3 regions of the Paenibacillus sp. MY03 genome follow, and region 3 is predicted to be linked to each of the others. Evidence: riboswitches for the same ligand, from Rfam matches in the RefSeq annotation. Region 3 holds a riboswitch; each other region holds the start of a gene.
The links. A riboswitch is a leader RNA that binds a small molecule or an ion and turns the genes downstream of it on or off. The one in region 3 is predicted to bind ZMP and ZTP.

Region 1: linked by a shared signal. The riboswitch ahead of B1748_RS01500 (GNAT family N-acetyltransferase) and the one ahead of rpiB (ribose 5-phosphate isomerase B) in region 3 are both predicted to bind ZMP and ZTP.
Region 2: linked by a shared signal. The riboswitch ahead of B1748_RS35435 (bifunctional 5,10-methylenetetrahydrofolate dehydrogenase/5,10-methenyltetrahydrofolate cyclohydrolase) and the one ahead of rpiB (ribose 5-phosphate isomerase B) in region 3 are both predicted to bind ZMP and ZTP.

Annotation. Positions count from the first base shown of each region.
Region 1 is NZ_MXQD01000001.1:464,344-472,136, forward strand. It holds gene B1748_RS01500 (GNAT family N-acetyltransferase) at 361-1,470, opposite strand; ZMP/ZTP riboswitch at 1,520-1,601, opposite strand; gene B1748_RS01505 (PadR family transcriptional regulator) at 1,834-2,502, shown strand; gene B1748_RS01510 (ABC transporter ATP-binding protein) at 2,499-4,343, shown strand; gene B1748_RS01515 (AEC family transporter) at 4,750-5,703, shown strand; gene B1748_RS01520 (ABC transporter ATP-binding protein) at 6,096-6,716, shown strand; gene B1748_RS01525 (efflux RND transporter periplasmic adaptor subunit) at 6,700-7,737, shown strand.
Region 2 is NZ_MXQD01000087.1:15,209-23,001, reverse strand. It holds gene B1748_RS35445 (iron chaperone) at 1-157, shown strand, start outside; gene B1748_RS35440 (NAD(P)H-dependent flavin oxidoreductase) at 173-1,243, shown strand; ZMP/ZTP riboswitch at 1,334-1,413, shown strand; gene B1748_RS35435 (bifunctional 5,10-methylenetetrahydrofolate dehydrogenase/5,10-methenyltetrahydrofolate cyclohydrolase) at 1,470-2,327, shown strand; gene B1748_RS35430 (arsenic resistance protein) at 2,324-3,292, opposite strand; gene B1748_RS35425 (hypothetical protein) at 3,561-5,609, shown strand; gene B1748_RS35420 (extracellular solute-binding protein) at 5,697-7,370, shown strand; gene B1748_RS35415 (ABC transporter permease) at 7,456-7,793, shown strand, end outside.
Region 3 is NZ_MXQD01000030.1:8,248-16,040, forward strand. It holds gene B1748_RS21035 (serine hydroxymethyltransferase) at 1-540, opposite strand, end outside; gene B1748_RS21040 (TIGR01440 family protein) at 580-1,188, opposite strand; gene rpiB (ribose 5-phosphate isomerase B) at 1,407-1,865, opposite strand; ZMP/ZTP riboswitch at 2,113-2,193, opposite strand; gene B1748_RS21050 (low molecular weight protein arginine phosphatase) at 2,266-2,856, opposite strand; gene B1748_RS21055 (manganese efflux pump MntP) at 2,909-3,469, opposite strand; gene B1748_RS21060 (L-threonylcarbamoyladenylate synthase) at 3,534-4,721, opposite strand; gene B1748_RS21065 (glycoside hydrolase family 43 protein) at 5,405-6,340, opposite strand; gene B1748_RS21070 (glycoside hydrolase family 127 protein) at 6,593-7,793, opposite strand, start outside.

The sequences.
Region 1 (7,793 bases), on a different contig from region 3:
GGGGCTGTCCCAAAGGATAAAAATAATAGCGAGACAGTAATGCACATAGACACGGAAATGGTCGCGGGATACCAATCCTTGACCGATTCACTGCAACAAAAACATCCCATAGGCGTTAATAACGACTATGGAGCTCGTAACAGCAACAATAACGACGTTTCGGCTTTTCGCTCGCTCACAATTTGCTTAAGAAGGCGGCAATAGACCAAAAGCCAAAAATGGCGGTGAAGGGATAATGAACTGCACCGCCATTTCTTCATTTTTGACGTTTCATCCATCAAGTGAGCTATTTCAACAAGCAGCCCCTTCGATTTTGCAGGCTGCTCAGATCGTGGGTCCATGACGAAGGATGCATGTGGCTTAGTGGCGGGTTGCTTTTCCTAGAATCTCCCTCTCGTACAAATTGGCGCTCCAGAGGCTCTCGTCGAAGCGCCCCTGCAAGACAAATCCGAGACTGAGGTAGAAGGCATTAAGGCTAGGGTTGTCAGCCATGCAGTCGAGGCGCAGCCAGCTTTTTCCCCTGTCCCCAATATAACTTTCCGCGTATCGAATGAGCTCACGGCCGATTCCTTCTCCTTTTCGTTTGCGTGAGACGCATAACCGATGAACGTACCCCGCGTCATCATGAAATTGCTCTCCCCATATTTCCTCGCGCCCCCAATGGACAGAGAAGCAACCCACCGGCTCATTCCCAAATGCCGCGACGAACACTTCATGATCCCGGACAAATGCTTCGACAATCTCGCGTTCGAAGCTTTCAACCCGCCATTGCCAGAAGCCATGCGCCGAATGAATCCATTGCGCTGCATCAATAAGCAAGGAGCGGATACAGTCGACGTCTTCAGCCGTTGCCCTTCGGATAGCGAGTTCTTCGGAAGGCTCACGTCTCCAGTTATGCTCCAGCCTTGACGCAGTATCGATCGCCAACTCTTCCCCGTGAAGCTTCGCGACAAGATGCAAAGCCGCATCTATGCCGGCCGTAACGCCTGCAGATGTAATGATGCGGCCATTGTCCACGTATCGGACGTTCTCCACCAGCGTTGCGCTCGCCGGTGCGTACTCCTTTAGCAAATCCATGGCTCGCTGATTGGTGGTCGCGCGCAATTCATCGAGAAGTCCGGCCTTGGCGAGCAGCAGAGCCCCCGTGCAGACAGAAAGCGTAAATGCAGCCCGTCGTGAAGTTTCGTTGATCCAGTCGGTCAACTTTTCATTGTGCATCTCTTTGCGTGCCCCCCAGCCTCCCGGAACGATCAGAATGTCCGGCACCGGACATTCTGAGGAATCGAAGTCTGGTTGAATTGTCAAACCGCTGATTGTCCGAATCGGCGCGTTCGATTCCAGGGCGACCGTATAAACCTGAAAGTGCTGCCCCCAGTTGCTCGCCACTGCGAACGCTTCGAACGGACCTGTCACGTCCAAAGCATCCACTTGTTCATACAGCAGCACTGCTACTTTTTTCGCCTTTCTCATCCGACACTCTCCTCGAAAAATAGAAAAGCATTTGGTTAAAATCAACCAAATGCTTTGCCCAGGCGAACGGCTAGTTTGACGAATGCGCTCCCCCGTAGTGATCTACGTTCTCGCCAGTTACGCATCCCATTTATTTAATGATTATTATAAATCTAGTGATTGGTTGAATCAACATCAATTTTCGGAATATTCGAACTTGAATATGGCCGTCGGTCGAGAAAAGCATAAGAAGATAGGTTACCGACCGCGCGAATGCAATACATTCGGTCTAATCATTTTGTTTATCCATACAATTGCCATAATGCGATATATCGTATAGAATTTAAAATAATAACGATATATCGCATTGGAGGTGTTCGCGATATGAGCGAGCAATGGCTACCGGAGGAACAATTGTTTCTCCATCGGGGCAACGAACGCGACACGAGCGGTTCCGGCAGGCGCTACTTCACCAGAGGCGGCGTGAAATATGCGCTGTTGGAGCTGCTTTCGCACGAGAATATGCACGGCTATCAAATGATGAAGGCGCTTGAAGAACAGTCCGGCGGCACGTATAAGCCCAGCGCGGGTTCCATCTATCCGACGCTGCAGATGCTGCGGGATCAAGGCTTGGTAGAGCCGTACAAGCAGGATGGCAAACGGGTTTTTCAAATAACGGAAGAAGGCAGAAGCTACTTGCAAGAGGAGCTGGGCCGTGCCGAAACGTCCGAAGCCGGCGCATCGGGAGAATGGGAGACGAGGGAGCGAGTGCGAGAGGGGCAGGACGAGGAGGGCGAATCGCAAGAGCCGGGCGGCGTGCGACGCAATCGCAGGCTGACGCCTGCCGGCAAGGAGCTGATTCATTTGCTCAAGGCGGCGGAGCGGGCGGCGCTCGCTGACGCAGCTCTTGCAACGCGGCTTCGAGAGACTCTCGCGGCATTGAGGAGCGAACTGCGGGGGATTACGGGGGAGAAGGATTCCGGGATCGTGGGAGCCGTTGTTGAATCTGTTAGCAATGTGGCGGGAAGAGATCCCGGGGAGGGAGCGGAATGAGCGGCAATGCAAATCCGACAGGCGCCTACCGTCCCGGCAGAGGAATGGGCATGGGCAGGTTCGGCACCGGCGAGAAGGCGAAGCCCGCCAGCATCTATGGCATGTTCGCCCGAATCTATTCGCATGCGCGTCAGGAGTGGCGCGCGATTGCTTTGGCCGTCGTATGCGTCATCGGCGTGTCGCTGCTGGAATTTATCGTTCCGCAGCTTACTAGGTATACGATCGATCAGGTTATCCCAGGCAAGCAGTACGACAAGCTGATCTACATCGGAGCAGGCGTGTGGGGCTCCGCTCTGGCGCTTGGTTTGCTGCGGTACCTAAGCACGTCTCTGATGGCGACCATAGGGCAGACGGTGCTTTACAAATTCCGCAACGATCTTTATCGCCATATGCAGAACCTGGACATCGCTTTTTTCGACCGTAATCGAACCGGGGATCTGATGTCGAGGGTCACGAACGACGTTGGCATCCTGCAGCAGCTTATCTCCTCGAGCATGATGCAGCTATTTACCGATTTTTTCACTTTTACGGCGATTGCCGTTTATATGCTGTGGATCGATTGGCGGCTGACGCTGCTGCTGCTCGCGACGTTCCCGCTTATGATTATGACGACGCGCCTGTTCGGCAGGCGAATGCGTTCATCATTCCGCAAGGTGCAGGAGTCGGTGGCGGACGTTAGCGATCATCTTCAGAATTCGTTGACCGGCATTCGGCTGATCAAGTCTTTTACGAAGGAGGAATACGAGTCCGAACGGTTCTCCGAAAGGACGCGCATCAATATGGACGCCAACATCCAGGTTGTCCGATTGAGGGCCGCTTACGAGCCGATCATCGACTTTCTTAACTTCGTCGGTCTGGCTATCGTTCTCGTGTTCGGAGCTTGGCTGGCGATGCGGGGCGATATGTCCGTCGGCACGATCGTGGCGTTTATCGCGTATTTGCGTCTGCTGCAGAATCCGATTCGCCACTTCAGCCGCATTATTAATTCGGTTCAACAATCCGCAGCCGCCTACGAGCGCATCATGGAAGTGATGAACACGAAGGCGGATATCGTGGAGAAGGCGGATGCGGTTGTGCTTCCGCCGGTACGCGGGCATATCGTATTCCGCGATGTGGATTTTGTTTATTCGGGAGATGCGAAGGTGCTGAGCGGCTTCAATCTGGAGCTGGAAGCGGGACGCATTACGGCGTTGGTCGGTTCGTCGGGCTCCGGCAAAACGACGATCGCGCATCTGATTCCGCGTTTCTACGATCCGAAGTCGGGCGACATCACTATAGACGGCCACTCCTTAAAGGATGTAAAGCTGGATTCGATAAGAGAACAGATTGGCATCGTGTCTCAGGACATCGTCTTGTTCAACGGCACAATCGGCGAAAATATCCGGTACGGCAATGCGAACGCCTCGGATGAGGAGGTTATCGCGGCTGCGAGAGCCGCGAATGCGGATACATTTATCAGCGCGTTCCCGGACGGCTACGATACGGGAATAGGAGAGCGCGGTGTCAAGCTGTCGGGGGGACAGAAGCAGCGTATCTCCATCGCGAGAGCCATTCTGAAAAATCCGCGCATTATTATCCTCGACGAAGCGACGGCATCGCTCGATTCGGAATCGGAGCAGCATATTCAGGATGCGCTCGCCGTTCTGCTGAAGGGCCGCACTTGCCTCGTCATCGCCCATCGACTGTCGACCATCCAGCAGGCCGACCGTATTTACGTGCTGGAGCAAGGCCGCATTCTCGAAAGCGGATCGCATGAAGAGTTGCTTCGCAGGCAAGGACGATATAGCCAACTGTACGAGTTGCAATTCCCGCAAGCGGAAGCAGGTTCGGTGCTGGATTAGTGACTAGGGTAAGTCTGGAGTCGAGCGGTACCGCGGATCAGAAGGAGGGGGCTGTTCGGGGGAGGAAGGTAGACGTAGAGCTAGCTTTATGAGGACGAGCATCGAATATTGAACGCAGCAAATCTGTCAGACTAGGTTTGGCAAGGAAAGGGAATGCAGAGCATGAGCGGCCAGGATGTTTTTATCGCAAGCGAATTTGGCCAAAGGTATAGTCAGGAGTCGTTTATGCTGGTAGACTTTATTGGGGATCTTCCGTCGTAGAGGGAGGAAGGCTCTCGGGGAAGGGTTGTTTCGAATTGCCTCGAAGTTGGAGGGGAACCAAGGCCGATAGCGGCAATTGCACGGCTCGCCCATTTATCACGCTGACATGTTTAGCGCATCACCGACTTGGAAAGAAGAGATCATCATGACGGTTTTCATGCACATTTTAATGAATAACGTACTTCCTATGGGCGTGCTGATTGGACTCGGCATCGTGTTAATGCGGGCGTTCAAGCTCGATATCAAGACGCTGTCGAAGCTGAACTTTTATCTGTTTTCACCCGCGCTCATGTTTAACTTGCTGTACAATCAGAAACTTGAGTTATCGCTAATCGGCAAAGTGTTCCTGTTTCTGTTATTATTCATGTTCGCGCAATATGCCATCGTCGAGATTGTCATTCGCTTAAGGGGCTACAAGGCGAGTATGAGAAGCGCCATGAAGAACAGCGTGCTCTTTTACAACAGCGCGAACTATGGCATACCGCTAAATCAATTGGCTTTCTCCGGAATGAGCCACACGCTCGCGGTCCAGATTATCGTCATGGTTGTTCAGTCGCTTATTCCTAATACATGGGGCATCTACAACGTGAACGCGCATAAGGCGGATATGAAGCAAGTATGGCGAACCATTCTGTCCATGCCGGTCATCTATGTGATCCCGGGAGCGTTGGCGCTCAGATGGCTAAACGTTCCGGTACCGGGAGCGCTTCAGATGCCGATTACTTACTTGGCCGATGCGTTTTTTGGAACGGCGCTCATTACGCTTGGCGTACAACTGGGAAGCATGGAGTGGCGCATCAAGCGATCACTTGCCGTCGATGTTTCCATAGCGGTTGTGCTAAGGTTAATCGCGGGCCCGCTGCTGGCTTGGGGCATTATAATGATCTGGAACACCGTGGGAATCATGCCGCTCGACAAACTAACAACTGCCGCGCTTATCGTCTCGTCTGCGGTTCCAACGTCTCTAAGCAGCGTGCTGCTCGCGGTGGAATTCGACAACGAGAAGGAGTTCGCTTCGCAAGCCGTATTTTTATCGACGCTGCTTAGCATTCTCACCATTACGGTCGTCATCTTCTTCTTAAACATCCAAATTCCATAGTTAAGTAGAGGGCATTTCCGGTTCTGTTGGCTGGGAGTGCCTTTTCTATTGAGAAAATAGCTTCGGACACTAAATTTTTGTGCTCCAAGTCGCTGGTACCGATCTAAATTCCACCAGTAGCACATTTTTCGAGTTATAGATCGCTGTCGCCGATCAAGTCTTTGCCATCGATAATCGCTGTGAAGTTCTAGTAATCATTGCTTAAGATCGATAAATTACACACCATTTCTGAAGTTTTTGATATTGTGTAAGTCCCAATACGGATATAAAATGGAAAAAGATGATAATGCAACATAGGATTGGAGGGGGCAGCGATAGAGAGCGTACCCGCGGTATCCGATATTGTAATTGGAAGCGGTATCACGAAGTCGTTCGGGCGCGGATCAGCGGCCGTGCAAGTGTTGAAGGGAGTCGACATCGCCATCCCTTCGGGGGCGCTGATCGCCTTCAAGGGGCGCTCCGGCTCCGGCAAGACGACGCTCATTAATCTGCTTAGCGCGCTAGACCGGCCCGATAGCGGTCAAGTGTTGTTCGAGGGTCATGACCTGACGGGGATGTCGGACAAGGAGCGGGACGGCGTCCGTAGAACGCGGATGGGGCTTATTTTTCAGTCGTTCGCCCTTATTCCATTAATGTCTGCTTATGAAAATGTTGAGTTCGTGCTGCGAGTGTCCGGGTATCCGGCTCAGGAGCGACAGTCGGCGGCAGAGGGAGCTTTGGAGCAGGTTGGGCTCAAAAGCCGCATGTCCCATCGTCCATTCGAGCTGTCGGGGGGCGAGCAGCAGCGAACGGCGATCGCGAGGGCGATTGCCCACAAGCCGAGGCTTTTGCTGGCGGATGAGCCGACGGCGGAGCTGGACAGCCGGACGGGGCTGCAAATTATGAAAATTTTTCGCGATTTGGTTGAGACGGCGGGAATGACTATCATCATGACGACGCATGACCCCGCCATTATGGAGATCGTAGACCGCGTGTACGAATTGGAGGATGGTGTCATTGTCGTTTCGAGCTAAACGTAAAAGCAAAATCGTCGTCCTGACGGCTGCGATGGCTGCGGCATTGTCGCTTGCAGGCTGTTCGCTGCTGCCTGCCGAAGAGGCGCCGCTCAAGCCTCCGCTCGTCAAGCCGCCGCAGGAAAACTACCGGACCGTCGAGGTTGTAAAGGGTAGAATTACGCAGGAAATTCGCGGGAACGGCACGCTGGAGTCCTTTTTCACCGATACGGTGCAATTCAAGGCTGGAGGCGGCGTAGTCAAGGAAGTGCTTGTCAAGGCGGGTGACATCGTCAAGAATGGCGACCCGCTCATACGGCTGGATACCGGCAATATGGACATTGAGCTAAAGCAGATGGAGCTGAATCTGGTTCGCTCCGGTCAAGCGCTAAAGTCGGCCAAGGATGCAGGTGACAAGGACGAGATTCGAGTTGCCCAGCTTCAGTACGATATCGACAAGCTGAGACACGAGAGGCTGGCGGAAGCACTTACTGGCAAGCTGCTGACAGCTGAGATGGATGGTCAAGTGACATATGTAGCCGAGCTTAAGGAGGGGGATGCCGTCCGCGAATTCGAGACGCTGGTCGTCGTAGCGGATCCCGGCAAGCTGCGCATCGCCTTCCAGACGGACGGTTCGCCGGACGTCAGCCTCGTCAACGTTGGTTCCAAGGCGGAGCTGATGTTCACGGGCAATGTTCTGCTGGAGGGCAAAGTGACTCAGACGCCGTCGTCGGCTCCGTATTCGGACGACCCGATTACCAAGGATCGTAACGCCAAGATGGTTTTCGTCGAACTCGAGAAGCTGCCGGATGATGCGGAAATCGGCACGCGCGCGGATGTAAAGGTGCTGCTGCAGGAACGCAGCGACGTTATCATTATTCCGCGCAGCGGTCTTCGCAGCTATCTGGGGCGCACGTTCGTTCGGATTCTGGAGGAAGGCGACAAGATCCGAGAGGTTGACGTAGAGACGGGAATCAAAGGATCGACGGATATCGAAATTACGAAAGGGCTGGAGGAAGGCATGCTGATCGTGCTACCGTAGCGCGAGCTGCGGCAGCATACGGATCGCCGCGAATATCGGCGAATTCGTATTGCCGG
Region 2 (7,793 bases), on a different contig from region 3:
CTATTTTGCAGATGAAATTGTACAAGCTGGACACGATCATACCAAAGAGCTGGTTCGCTTTAAGTGGAACCGTCCGTTTGACTACGGCTTATTAGAGAAAATGATCGAGTTTAATATCCATGATAAGGCGGACTGCACAACATTTTGGCGCAAATAGTAGAGGAGGAAGAGCATGGAAACCGAACTGACACGCCGACTCGCCATTCAATACCCTATATTGCAAGCGCCAATGGCCGGTGGTCCCTCGACGCCGGAACTGGTTGCTGCAGTATCAAACGCCGGAGGACTTGGGAGCATCGGGGCAGGTTATCTTTCGCCGGAACAAATCAGGCAAACGATTCGGGAAGTCAAACAAAGGACTGATCGACCCTTCGGCGTCAACTTGTTTGTCCCCACGCAGCCGACTACTTCTGCAGACGCCATTGCTCGAATGAACCATCATCTTGATAAATATCGCATAGAGGCAGGTATTGTGACCAATCCGCCAATCCCCAAGTACGCGGAGTCGTTCGAAGAGCAAGCGCAAGCCGTGATGGGAGAAAATGTCTCCGTGTTTAGTTTCACGTTTGGCATACCGTCTCAGGACATCATGGAAGCCATGAAGCTGCATGGGATTAATGTCATCGGCACGGCAACGACGGTCGAAGAAGCGATTAAACTGGAATCCGCCGGAGTAGACGCGATTGTGGCGCAAGGAAGCGAAGCGGGAGGACATCGGGGGACGTTTCTGCCGAGTAAGACCGACGCTCTGATAGGTACTATGGCTTTGGTGCCTCAGATCGCGGATCATGTTTCGGTTCCGATTATCGCATCGGGAGGCATTATGGATGGTCGCGGGCTTGCAGCAAGCCTCGTTTTGGGAGCTTCCGCCGTGCAGATGGGAACCGCTTTTTTGGCAAGCCATGAGAGCGGCGCACATACCGTCTACAAAGGTAGGATTCTTACATCCAGCGAAGATGCCACCGAGGTCACATCCGCCTATTCGGGTAAAGCGGCGCGCGGCATTTTGACGGATTACATAACGGATATGCGTACCTATCAAGGGGAAATCCCCGACTATCCGATTCAGCATGCAATGACGAGAGAAATTCGCCAGGCGGCTTCCAAAGCCAATAATCCAGAGCTTATGTCTCTCTGGGCCGGGCAAGGACTCCGATTAGCCAAAGAACGCGGGGCAGCAGAAATCGTGGAACAGACGATGGAGCATGCGCGCCTCCTTATGCGAAACATGGGGAGACAATAGATGAATCAGCAGCCGGTCCTGGCGACCGGCAATAAAGTAAACAAAATGCTTGAAGTTATTTGAAAGTTCGGACTATAATGGAGCTAGATTAAGGGTGTGTGTGACTGGCGTAACGTGGGGTACCACGAGGGAGCACATATTTTATACGGCCGAACGCCTGGGCAGAGGTAAGGGGATTATCCCCTTGCCTTTTTATGTTTGAACAGAAGCAGAAAGGGCTGATGGCATGAAAGAAGAAAAGTTGATCTTGGACGGTAATCGCGTTGCGGCCGCTATGAAGGAGGGATTAGTCGAACAAATCAAACGTCTCTCCGAGAAAGAAATTGTCCCGTGTCTGGCAACCATTCTGGTTGGCGACGATCCGTCGTCAGCGACTTATGTCCGAATGAAAGGAAATGCATGCGCCAGACTTGGTATACACTCCATCCGTGTTGAACTTCCTTCGACTACCACGACAGAAGAGCTGATTGCGGAAATAAACAAGCTTAACGATGATCCCCGTGTTCATGGCATCTTGTTGCAGCATCCCGTTCCTCATCATATTGACGAAAGGGCTGCATTCGAGGCAATCCGAATAGAAAAGGATGTAGATGGCGTAACCACGATAGGATTCGCTCAGAACGCCTTTGGTTTCGCCGATTTTCCTTCGTGTACGCCAGCCGCGATCATCGCCATTTTGGATTACTACAATATTCCGATTGAAGGAAAACATGCCGTAGTAATTGGAAGAAGTCCGATCCTTGGGAAACCGGTATCCGTTATGCTTCTGAACAGAAATGCGACGGTAACCGTTTGCCACTCGAAAACGGCCAAGCTCCCGGAACTAGTTCGATTAGGCGACATTGTCGTAGCCGCCGTTGGCAAGCCGAATTTCGTCCAAGGCGATTGGATCAAACCAGGAGCCGTAGTCGTCGATGCGGGCTACAACAAAGGGAATATCGGAGATGTCGATTATGAAGCTTGTCTGGAGAACGCCTCCGCGATAACGCCCGTTCCGGCTGGCGTTGGACCCGTCACTATTGCTGCATTGCTCAAACATACGGTCGAAGCGGCTGAACGTTTGTTAGCGAAGTCGATGCTCTAGTGCCTGTCTCTCAGCAGAATCCCGGGAACAGCGCGGATGTAAATAAGTTCCCCTACAAGCTCTACAATGGTTTGAGTGACGATTACGGCCGACACCAACCCGTTTAATGGTTCGGGCAATGCAAGCGCAAAAGGCAGGACGACCAGGGAGTTGCGTGTCCCGCTACTAAAGATCAGCGCTCTCCCTGCTCCGACATCCAGCCGGAAGACGCGCGCAACGAAGCGGGCGACTAGCGGGACAATGATCATATAAGCAACGTAGACGGGAATGGCTTGACTGATATAATTGATGGATTCGTATAGTTTGCTGATTTGCGAAGCTACGACGACGAATAACGTCAGCGCCATAAAAGGAACCGGCAGCCATGCTGCGGCGTCAAGAAATACGATGCCGCGCGGCTGCCTTTTCGCCCATAGCTGCGTTAGAAGAGCAAGGAGCAGAGGGACCGCGATGAGACCCAAAAAAGCCTCCAGAAAGGGCTGCGCCCTCACAACGTCAGCTGTTTGATTCCCCATGAATATCCAGAGGTAAAAGGGCAGCAATATCATTTGAGAAACAAAAAGCAAAGGCGTTGCAACCAGAATAAGTTTCTCGTCCCCGCGGCCAAGATGTGTAAAAACGATGACGTAATCTATGCAGGGTGTAAGCAAAACTAGAAATACGCCTAATAAAAGGGCCGGGTCGGCCGGAAGAAACCGAGTTAACCCCCAAACAATGAGGGGCACAGCTATGTAATTCATGATGAAAAGAGCGTAAATAAACTGTCGATTCGTTAAGGATTCTTTTAGACGAAGGAACGGTATTTGCGTAAACATACCAAACATTAAGATGGCAAGCACGATCGAAATGGAACGATCCAAATGACCGCTTGCATGCGGCCATATCAAACCTGTTCCTGCTGCAATCAAGAGTATAATCGCATAAAGCCATACTTGATTTTTCTCCAGTTGTTCCCTTGCACTCATTGTCTCTGTTCCTTCCCCTCCATGCATCGTTTTGTAAGTATAGCTTTGAACGGGTTGCGGTGTAAATAACGGTGATCATAAACAGATCAAGCTCGCCGCGGGAGTATCGCAGCTGGGCAGCATTTTCTAGTCTGCTGGTCCGCACGGCCAGGTAAACAATTGTCGATAAAAGTAAAGAGAAGGTTATAGAGCTGCGCCACTTAAGTTCCTTATACTGTCTGCAAGGCGATGCAACGGCAACAGGCATGCCTGCAGAAGGGGGAGCGATATGGGAAGTTTTGCTTATAAATTGCGGTTTGTGTTGAAGCCAGGGCATCTGGAGGAACAGAGGCTGCAGGATTTGCTGGCATTTTGCCGGGAGGCGCAGATCGATGAGGTGATGTTTTTCATTGATCCGATGAACCTGCGTCATGTGACGGAAGCGGAGGCGGCAGCGTGGCTGGATGCTATCGCGCGGGCGAAGCCCGCGGTCGAGGCGCTAGGGGTGGCGGTATCGATCAATCCCTTGAACACGATGATCCATGACTCGGCAGGCAACCAATTGCTGCCTGATCAGCCATTTCGGCGGATGGTGGATGTGAGGGGTACGGAATCACAGGTAGCGGTCTGCCCGCTCTGTCCAGAATGGCGGGCTTATATCGTTGCCCGATACAGGCAGTATGCCGCATTGCGGCCGCGCACCTTATGGCTGGAGGATGATTTTCGCTTCCATAATCACGCGCCGCTGGAGTGGGGCGGCTGCTTCTGCGAGGCGCATATGCAGCTCTATGCCCAGAGGGCGGGGGTGGACAGCTTGGAGCGCGAGTCGTTCCTGGCAGGGGTGCTGGCGCCTGGCGATCCCCACCCGTACCGCCAGGTATGGTTGGATTGCTGCCGCAGCACGATAGTGGAGCTTGCCGCGCTCTTGGAACAGGTAATTCATGACGTGGCGCCGCAGGCGAAGGTGGGCCTGATGTCGAGCGACCCGGCTGTCCATGCGGCGGAGGCGCGCGATTGGCACGGGCTGATGGCAGCGCTTAGCGGACCGGGAGGCGAGCCGGCAGTAATTGTACGCCCGCATCTGCCCGCATATATGGAAACCAGCGGCATGCATTACGCCTGGCACTTCCATGCCGTATCGATGCTGACGGCAGCACTGTTGCCGGAAGGGACTGAACTGTACCCGGAGCTGGAAAATGTGCCTTATACGCGATTTGCCAAGTCGGATCGCTTCCAGCAGTACCAGCTCGAGACGGCGCTGCTGCTCGGCAGCAGCGGCATCACGCTCAATATTGTGGATATGGCGGGCAATGGCATATATAAGACTGAGCAGGCCGAGCGGTGGCTGAAGCCGCTGAAGCCTTATTTGCAGGCAGTGGCGGGGATGCCGCTGCAACAACACAATATGCAGGGCGTACAGGTGCTTGTGAACGAGTTATCCGCGTATACGCTGCATACGGGCGGCGACGCGTCGATGGCCGGTCTGTATCCGCAGGAAACGTTCTGGAGCAGCCTGCTTTCGGCTTATGGCATCGCGAATCGTTTTGTTACCCAGCTGCCGGGCAATACTGAACCGGTCGCGATTGCAGGCCAAGTCTTGCGCAATATCTCGAACGAGCAGATTGCCAGCCTGTTTGCGAACAACTGCGTGCTGCTGGATGGATTGGCAGTAGAGGTGCTGGTGGAGCGGGGTCTTGGCCGGCTGTGCGGCGCCAAGCGTGTGCGCTGGCATGAGCTGCAGTCCTATGAGCAGATTGGCAACAACGGGCATTGCGCCGGCATGGACCACGGTATTCTGCGCCCTTACTTGAGCATGGCGCCTTGCTTGGAAGTCGAGTATGAGGCTGATGCGGCCACGGTGCTGACGACGGTGTGCAGGCCGGACGGAGAGGCCTTGTTCCCGGGGATGGTGATTGCGAACGAGGGCGTGCTGATCCTTCCTTATCGGCAGGAGAACCCCTATGGCCTGTTGAATCCGCAACGCAGGGCAATCATTCAGCAGTTTTTGGCCTGGCGCTCCGCAATCTCGCCGCTGATGGCAGTTAGCCAGGCACCGCATGTAGCCGTATATGGCTATCGCACGCAGGATGAACAGATTGTCGCCATTGCCAATCATTCGCTGGATGATGTGTATGAGCTCGAATTGTCGGGCTTGCCGGCAGCCGGCAACTGGAAAATGCATCATTGTGCTTGCCCGGAAGGCCAAGCGCTTGATACCGAGCAGCAAGATGGAAAGTTGATAATAAAGAATAAAATACCTTTTATGTCAACTGTTGTTATACGGTGTTGTAATCCAACATCAGCTCCAGGGCAAAATCAGGTAATGAACTGTCCATGAAAGTAAAATCAAGTGTATAGAGGCTGCCGGATATCCGGTTATATAATGGGATAGTGCACAATATATCAACGAATTGGGGGCTAATCGATGGGCAGCAAGCGTATATTGCCATGGCTGATGATTGTAGTGCTGGTGTTTTTGGCTGCATGCAGCAACAGCGGCAACAAGGAGAATGAACCTGCAGGCAATGGCACGAATAACGGCAACAACACAGAAGCATCGGGAGATGGCGGCGAACGGACGACACCGATTGAATTGACCATGTTCCGGGAGAGCGCGGCAGATATCAAGTTTTTGCCCGGGGAGAGCATGGATAAGAATTCGGTCTATGATGCTATCGAACGCGATCTAGGCATTCGCATCAAAAATATTTGGGTAGCGGACGCCACCCAATACCAGCAAAAGCTGCAAATGAGCATTTCTTCAAATGATATCGCCGATCTTATGCAAGTGACGATGGCCCAACTGCAGCAGCTCGTCGAAGCCGATATGATTATGGATCTGACCGAGGTGTACGAGCAGCACGCGACACCGGAGACCAAAGCCTATATTATGGGCGATGGCGGTACTCAGCTGGATTCGGCTAAAATCGGCGGCAAGCTGATGGCGATTCCGGCGACGAATGGCCCTTACGGCGCTTCGACGCAAGTATGGATTCGCCGGGATTGGCTGAAGCAGTTGAACCTTCCTGAACCGCAGACGATGCAGGATGTGCTGGCGATTGCCGAAGCATTCGCGACCCAAGATCCGGGGGGCACAGGCAAATCGTATGCGCTTCCATTGACGAAGGACTTTTTGAATGATGCCACCTTTGATATTAAAGGCTTCTTTAATAGTTACCATGCGTATCCGAACCAATGGGTGGAGAATGAAGCGGGCGAGCTTGTATTCGGCAGCATTCAGCCGCAGATGAAGCAAGCGCTCAAGCAACTGCAGGATATGTATGTTGCCGGGCATCTGGATACCGAATTCGCGGTTAAGGATTTGGTGAAAGCCAATGAATTGCTGGCTGCGAACAAAGTAGGCGTTGTCTACGGACCGTTCTGGCTTAGCGCATACCCGTTGTTCGATAATGCAGTGAAGGAAGGCAAACTGGTGCAAGATTGGTGGCCGTATCCGATTACCTCGATTGATGGAGATCCTACCCTGTCGCAGATTGAGCTAGGCGTATCCGGGTACTATGTCGTGTCCAAGAACGCGAAGCATCCCGAGGCCGCAATTGAGTTGCTGAACAAATGGGTGCAGGCGTATACAGTGCCGGTGGAAGGGGACGAAGTGTATTTCCTTCAGAATGAAGAAGCGGCCAGCTACTGGAAGCTGAGTCCGGTGCGCGCATTCTCGCAAATCGAGAATGTCATGCTAGGGGAGTCCGTGCCGAAAGCGGTGGAAGCCAAAGACGGCTCTGCCTTGACCGGCCTGGAAGCGCCGAATCGCTTCGGCAAAATTATGAAGTATTTGGACGGCGAGGTGTCGGAGTGGGCAGAGTATCCGATTTCAGGGCCGAATGGCGCCTTCGCAATTATGTATGATTATTTGCAAACCGACAGATACCACTTCAACGCCTTCTATGGTACGCCAGGTCCAGTCATGACCGAGAAGCTGCCAGTGCTTGATGCGAAGATGAATGAGGTCTTTACGAAGATTGTCATGAATCAGGTATCCATTGATGAGTTCGACAAATTTGTGGAAGAATGGCAGCGGCTCGGCGGTACGGCAATGACAGAAGAAGTGAATGCGTGGTACACGAGCGTGGGCAACTAGCAATGTAGGCCGGAGAAGACGGATGGTTCAGGGTGCGCAGCATCAAGTATGAGCCGCCCTTCTTCTGGCTAAAGGAGTTCGGACGATGGGAATGCTTAAACGGTTTCGCAAGGAGTGGTCGCTGCATGTGCTGGTTTTGCCAGGTGTGATCGCGGCCTTCATTTTTAGCTATATACCAATGGCTGGCATTACGATAGCCTTCCAGAAATTTATCCCAACCAAAGGCATTTTTCATTCCCCTTGGGTGGGCTGGGATAATTTCAGCTATATGTTTCAATATCCGGATATTCAGCGCATTATGTACAACACCCTGTTTATTGCCATCATGAAAGTCATAGCCGGGCTGATTGTGCCGATTACAATTTCTATTCTGCTCAACGAGGTACGCAAGGAAGGCTTCAAGCGCACGGTGCAGACGATGAT
Region 3 (7,793 bases):
GAAGTCGATGATGCGCGGGTAAGCGCTCGCGCCCGCCACGAGCATGCGAGGGCGGTGTTTGAACGCCAGCTTGCGAACTTCTTCGTAATCGATGGTGAAGGAATCCTCTTGTACGCCGTAAGCCACGAAGTTATACAGCAAGCCGGATGCGTTAACCGGGCTGCCGTGCGTCAAGTGACCGCCATGAGCCAGGTTCATACCGAGTACGGTGTCGCCAGGTTTAAGAGCAGCCAGGTACACAGCCATGTTCGCTTGTGCGCCGGAATGCGGCTGTACGTTTACGTGCTCTGCGCCGAACAGCTCCTTGGCGCGATCGCGGGCCAGATCCTCGACGATATCGACATGCTCGCAGCCGCCATAGTAACGTTTGCCCGGGTAGCCTTCTGCATACTTGTTCGTCAATACGGAGCCCATAGCTTCAAGGACAGCTTCGCTTACGATGTTTTCGGACGCGATCAGCTCGATGTTGTCTCGTTGGCGTTGCAGCTCAAGGCCAAGTGCCTTCAATACCTCTGGATCTTGTTTACGTAGATGTTCCATAATGATGATTCCTCCTGAAATAGAATATAGTGTGGTTCATTACTCGCAATGATCCGCCGATTGTTCGGCTGTTAAGACGTTCTGCGGCTCATATACGGCGCGAGCGCCGCCTATAAGCTTCGGTCTGGTTATGGCCATCGTCACATGTCCTTCTCCGATGGAACGGATAGAAGGACGTACGGGTACGGCCACCCTCTTTAAATGCATCCCAATGAACGTATCCCCGATGTCTATACCCGCATGAGCCTGAATCGACTCCACGAGACAGGGATTCGAAAGCTTGCCGTAAGCATAAGCCGCCATCGACCCTCCAGCTTTGGGAATAGGTACGGCATGCACAAGCTCAAGACCGTATCGCCGAGCCGCTTCTTCTTCCAGAACAAGCGCCCGGTTTAGATGCTCGCAGCATTGATAGGCGGGAATGAACGCAATATCTTTGCGCGCTGCCTCCACGCCCGCATATATGGCGGCAGCGGCCTCAAGCGCGCCTGCCGTGCCGATTCGCTCGCCGATTACTTCGCTGGTACTGGCGCCAATTACGAGCAGTTCGTGGGCGCGCAGGCGGCCGGCTTCGGCCAGCTCCCGGACGATGCGCTCGACATCGGCGGACCAGAGAGATGGATCGGGGATTCGCTTCTCCGTCGTCATCGTTCAACGCCTCCTACTAAGGAATCGCCCGCGCTATTAAGTGGTTGTTCAAAAAGTCCGATTCCCATTACGAAGTATACCGAGAAGCTTACTCGACATCGAATATTAAACGCAACCGAACCTTCCGGTGCTCACGTAGCTCTGCTACGCTCCACTCCTCAGTTTCTAGTTGCCTTCAATCTTCTCGGTACTGATAACCGAACTTTTTGAACTCACTATTAAGGGCGCGAGTTGAACTTTTTCTCGATCTCCATCACTTTGTTGACGCGGCCTACATGACGCTCGCCGTTGGAGAACGGAGTCGACAGCCACACCTTGACGATCTCTTCGGCTACGCCCGGTCCGATAATACGTTCGCCCATGGCAAGCACGTTTGTGTCGTTATGCTCGCGCGTCGCTTGCGCGGAGAACAAATCATGCACAAGCGCGCAGCGAATACCCGGAACCTTGTTCGCGGCAATCGACATGCCAATGCCCGTGCCGCAGATTAAAATGCCGCGCTCGGCTTTGCCCGAGACAACCGATTCGCAGACTGGCATAGCATAATCCGGATAATCCACGGACTGGCTGCAGTCGCAGCCGACATCCTCAATCTCGTGTCCAAGCGACTCCAATAACGGAACGATTACATCCTTCAAGCGGTAGCCCGCATGGTCGGCTCCAATCGCAATCTTCAATGCCAACACCTCTTCTCCAGAATTTCCTTGCCCGGTTCCTTGCACTAGGCAAATCCCCTCATGCTGTTAGTATACCTCTACGGCGGGAAAAGCTCTATCGGAGTTGTCCTGCTTTATGTTAAGAATTCGACAACAGCCGACCGCGGACGACAACCGTACAGGCAAGGCAAAGCGGCTAAGCGACAGCTTATGCATCCTCGCATCTTGAAAAAACGAAAAAAAGAGCAGACATGCTTTGCAGCATGACGCTCTTTGCCCAGGCGACCGGCCGTATATTCCGATGCTCCACCGTGGTTACCCACTTCCGTCGCCAGTTACATCGGAAACCGTGTTTGTATATTCATCATATCTCATGGCGTGATATAAAGCAATCCGGAATTCGGAGGAAGAACGCCCGTTTTCACTTGATCAGACTCCGACCCGACAGCTTGTCGAGCAGCTTGCGGACCGCATCCTCGATCTCTCCGGAGCAGCTCTCGTAGGTGGATAACGCGCCTCCAAAGGGATCGGCGATATCGAAGCTGGGAATGCTTCGCTCCAGCTCCAGCATCCGCCTGCGCTCCTCGCTCGTTAACTGCTGTCCAATCGCGCCCTTCATCTGCATGTCGGAATACAGGCTTTCGAGCTCCTCGATATTTTTCAGCACGGCGGCATCCGCCCCCGCGAACTCCTTGAGCGTATACGTCTTGTCCACCGCATCCGGATGGACATGAAGCAAGCTTCGCTTATGACCCGTGGTCATCGTCAAAATGAGATCCGCCCAAGCAACGGCCTCAGCCGTCAAAGCACGGGAGGAACCGTTATGCGCGATATCCCGTCTGCGGAGCGCCTCGAGTGCATGAGAGGAGATCGGAAGACCGTCGACGGTGGACACGCCGGCGGATCGGACGGCTACTGTTATGCCTCTCCTGGCCGCTTGCTCTCTCAGCAGCGCCTCGGCCATCGGAGAGCGGCATGTGTTGCCGGTACAGACGAACAATATTCGTTTCATCCCTGTGTTCCCCTTTCTCATTCGATTGGTATGGGCTCAGGGCCCTTCTGCGTTAAAAGACAAATAATGCGCCGAATACGAGCAAGATCGCGCCTCCTAATGCCTCGCCGTATTCGCCCAGATTGCCGCCGACTTTCCTGCCCAGCAACAAGCCCAGCATAGACATTAGCCCGCCAATCAATCCGAACAGAGTAATGGTCAGCCACAGATCCGCCGAGAACATGCCCAGCGTAATACCCACCGAGAAGGCGTCGATGCTGACGCTGAACGCAAGCACCAGCAGCCCCCAGGCCGTGCGGTGATCGAAAGACCGCACCTCTTCGCCCTTGAACGAGCTGTACATCATATGGCAGCCGAGCAGAATGAGCAGCACGCCAGCGGCAGTCGATGCAACTTGCCCCAACATATCGCTGACAAGGTGTCCCGTCATTAAGCCTCCGATCGGCATCAAAACGTGGAACAGTCCGATCACGAAGCCCAGCTTCAGAATATCCCGCACCCTGATTCCCTTAAGCCCGATTCCCAGGCCAAGCGAAAAAGCGTCAAAGCCTAGCGCCGCCGCTATGCACAACAGCGTCAGCACTTGCCCGGCAAATAGATTCGCATCTCCCAATCCAATCTCCCCTTGTCCACCGCGCATTCTCTAACCAACATATGCGGACAAGAGGTCGTTCATACTAATTCCTGGGATTTGCGAGTAGGATGCGGCCGCCTGCCGCCTTGACCATCCGATTGAGAAGCGCAGCGCCGATCCCGTCCGGGCCCGGCGTTTCCGCCCAGATCCGCTGAATGCCCGCGGCATCGAACTCGCGCAGCGCGGCGTACAGGCGCTTGGCCGCCTCCTGGGGCAACGCCTCGCTGCCCATGCCGATGACGAGATCGGCCTGGTACTGCGCCGCCCGTTCGTCGAATGCAAGCACGCCGGTCGCGACACCGGCGGAACTGCAGTCCTCCACGGCATGCTGGATGGCGGCCGCCACGATGTCGCGGTCGTCGCCGCGCACCAGCGTCAGCTCGCCGCGCGGCGCATAATGCGTGTACTTCATGCCTGGTGAACGCGGGGCAGACTCCCCATGCAGTTCGTCGTCGGTTACGACGACGGCCTCCGGCAGCGCAGCCTGAAGCTGCTCCGACGTTATGCCTCCCGGTCGCAGGATGCGGACAAGGCCGTTGTCTTCCAGCTGCACGACCGTAGACTCCAACCCAACGCCGGTCGCTCCGCCGTCCACGATGCCGTGTATGCGGCCTCCGAGATCCTCCAGCACATGCGCGGCCGTCGTCGGGCTGGGACGGCCCGACCGATTGGCGCTCGGCGCCGCGACGGGGCAGTCGGCCTGCCGCAGCAACTCCAGCGCGACGGGATGATCCGGCATCCGGACGGCGACGGTGGATAGCCCCGCAGTCACCAGCGGCGAGAGCGCGCCTTTTTGGACTGGCAGCACGAGCGTAAGCGGCCCCGGCCAAAAGGCCGTCATAAGCGCCTCCTCCAGCGGAGAGACGGACACCGTCAGCTCGTCGAGCTGCTCCCGGCGCGCGATATGCACGATCAGCGGGTTGTCGGAGGGACGCCCCTTGGCCTCGAAGATGCCTGCGACAGCTTCGTCGCTTCGCGCATCCGCGCCGAGGCCGTATACCGTCTCGGTGGGAAAGGCCACCAGCCCGCCAGAACGCAGCTTGTCCGCCGCCATGGAGAGCTCATCCGTTGCCGTGGAGAGTTCCCCCTTGACTGTGGTGAGCTCCTTCCTTGCCAGGTCCGTTGCCTGCGCCTTACCTCGGGGCGTATCGCCACAAGTCACGTTGCCGGGTGCGTTGCCGCCAGTCATATTGCTCGAAGGGCCGGATTGCCAAACTATAGTCTCGATCATCTGTATGATTCAATCCTTGCTATATTTAAAATAACCGTTGCACCGTTATTATAGCACAAGAAAAGGATTAGACTGACACGCAGTATAAGTGCGAGTTCAAAATTCCGTTCCTTCCTCCTAAAGGACGGGTAAGACGTAATTCTTCAATAAGGATATGTATGTTTACTGTGACGGACACACGACCTTATTCGCCTTATCGGAGCAGCATTTAGTCTCCTCCCAGCCCGGTTGCGGAACTACTTTTGGAGCTGTAGCCCGAAAAAATCGGGTTACAGGGCGTCGCGGGGCTACTTTTAGAACTGTAGCCCGAAAAAGTCGGGTTACAGGGTGCTGCGGAGCTACTTTTGGAGCTGTAACCCGAGAAAATCGGGTTACAGGTTGCTGCGGAGCCACTTTCGGAGCTGTAGCCCGAAAAATTCGGGTTACAGGGTGCCGTGGAGCTACTTTCGGAGCTGTAGCCCGAAAAATTCGGGTTACAGGGTGCCGTGGAGCTACTTCGGATGCTGTAACCCGAAAAAAATCGGGTTACAGGGTGCCGTGGAGCCACTTTCGAAGCTGTACCTTCGGAGCCTCAACCGGACATTAATTTTTGGCAAGATTCCTGTACGGCGAAAAAGCGCAAGCTCCAGGGAAACGGATCCCACGGACTTGCGCTTTTATCAACGAACCGCCTGTCTATTACCTTATCCCATGTTACGAGCAGCAACGCCATCGAATGTGATCCGAACCGGCTCGATCGTCCCGTCCGCCGCGAACGTCATCCGGTCGATGCAGACGACGCGGTGATTCGGATCGGTCTCCGATAACGGCCGGCGATGGTAAACGATGCACCACTCGTCCGTACCGGGAATTTGCAGCACGCCATGATGCCCCGCGCTGGTGGCGACGGCGGCGTCTTGCTGCAGGATTTTGCCTACGCGCTCGAAAGGTCCCACGGGAGAATCCGAGATGGCGTACGCAACCGAATAATCCGGCCCGCCCCAGCCTCCCTCCGCCCACATGAAATAGTAGCGCCCGTCCCGCTTGATCATGCACGGCCCTTCCACAAACTTCTCCGGCGTCACTTCCTTGAACGTCTCCCCGTCCGGGAAATTGACGATGCTGATCATGTCCTCGCCCAGCCTCACGACATTGCATCGTCCCCAGCCGCCGTAATACAGAAAGGCGGACCCGTCGTCGTCCAGAAAAACGTGGGGATCGATCGGCTGCGCGCCGTTCACGAACCGGTCGATCAGCGGTCGATCCAGCGCATCGCGATACGGCCCCTCGGGCCGGTCCGCTACAGCGACGCCGATTCCTCCGAGCTCCTCGTTGCTCTGAATATCGTTGGCAGCAAAATAATAATAGTACCGCCCGTTCTTCTCAATAGGGGATGGAGCCCACAACGCCCGCTTCGCCCACGAAATGCTGCTCATCTCGAGAATCCGCTCCGCCTTGCTCCAGTGCACGAGATCGTCCGAGTAGAAGGCGTCGAACCAGGTCTGTTCGTCGTAAGGAGCCGAGCAGGTGGGATAAATCCAATACCTTCCCTCGAAGATACGCGCTTCCGGGTCGGCGTACCAACCCGGCAGAATCGGATTGCCCGATGTCACAGCAGCTTTACTTTCCCTTACGTTCATTGGCTTCCTCCTCTGATTATGGCGAACCATGCTGCAACTCTAATAGTGCGTGTTCAAAAGTCAGGTTTTCAACACATGATCGTTAGGCTTCGAAGCTAACCTTCACTTTCGTGGGTAGCGGGAAATATTAGATGTCGAGTAAGTGGCATACTTTGCGATCAAAATCGGACTTTTGAACAACCTTTAAAAGTTTCGCCGAAGGGGACATGCAGCTTCGAACGCCCTGGTTCAGCAATCGCCGACCATTCCCCCTTATACGGAGTACAGTCTGCGATCCTCCGCCGTACGCAGCCACACGTGCATATATCCCGCTTCTCTATTGTCCCAGGCATAATACGGCACGAGCGCGATAGGCGTTCCGTCTGACGCCGAGCCGCTAAGCACAGTTACGCCGCCAAGCAGCTCGGGGCGATGTTGGGCGACGAAGGACGAGCCCGGCTCAATCACGCAGCCGTCATAGGGAAGCTCCCCGTTGTCCGCCTGCTCCAGGCAATAGACGACGGGACCGCGCTGGATGGCGACCCGCCCCCGATTCGACTCCACTTCGCCGCGCGCACGCACTTTCTCTGCCGGCATATCCAGCTCCAGTACAAGACTGTCTCCCGGAGTCCAACTCCGCTCGATAACCAGATAGCCGTTCTGTGTCACGGCATTCGCTCCTGAGAGCGCAACGCCGTTTAGCAGAATCCGGTAGCTCCCGCACCAGCCCGGCACCCGCAGCCGAATGGGGAAGCTGTCGCAGGCCTCAGACGATTGTACCGCATTGCCTTCCGCATAACTACCCACATTGCTTCCATCATCGCTTCCCACATTGCTTTCAACATTGCTTTCAACATTGCTTTCAACATTGCTTCCAACATTGTTCCCGACATCGCCTCCCGAGCCGCCAGTAACTAAGCCCGAACCCAAACCCTCTGCCAACCGCAGATCAACTACGTCGATCGCGATACTGCCCTCCCACGGATAGTTCGTCGTCTGCTTCAGCCGGACGGACCGCCCGTCAGCCAACGTCAGCTCCGACTCGCCGCCCATATACTGATTGACGACAACGCCGCCGTCGGCGATGGCATACGCATATTGGCCGATAGAAGGCAGAAAGCGCACCAGATTCGTCGGGCAGCACGAGGTGTCGAACCACGCCACGCGATGATGTCCGCCTTGCGAGGCCAGCGGATTGACATAGAAGAACCGATCGCCGTGAAGCGAGATGCCGGACAATGCGCCGTTGTACATCTCCCTCTCCACGATGTCGGCGTAGACGCCGTCGCCGAACAGCAGATTCATCCGGTGGTTCCAGAACGCCATCGCGATGGCCGCGCAGGTCTCGCAATAAGCCGTCTCATTCGGCAGATCGTAATCGTGCGTGAAGCCCTCGTTATGATGCGACGGACCGATGCCGCCGGTAATATACATGTTCCGCTCTACCGTGTGCGCCCATACGCGGTGCAGGGCC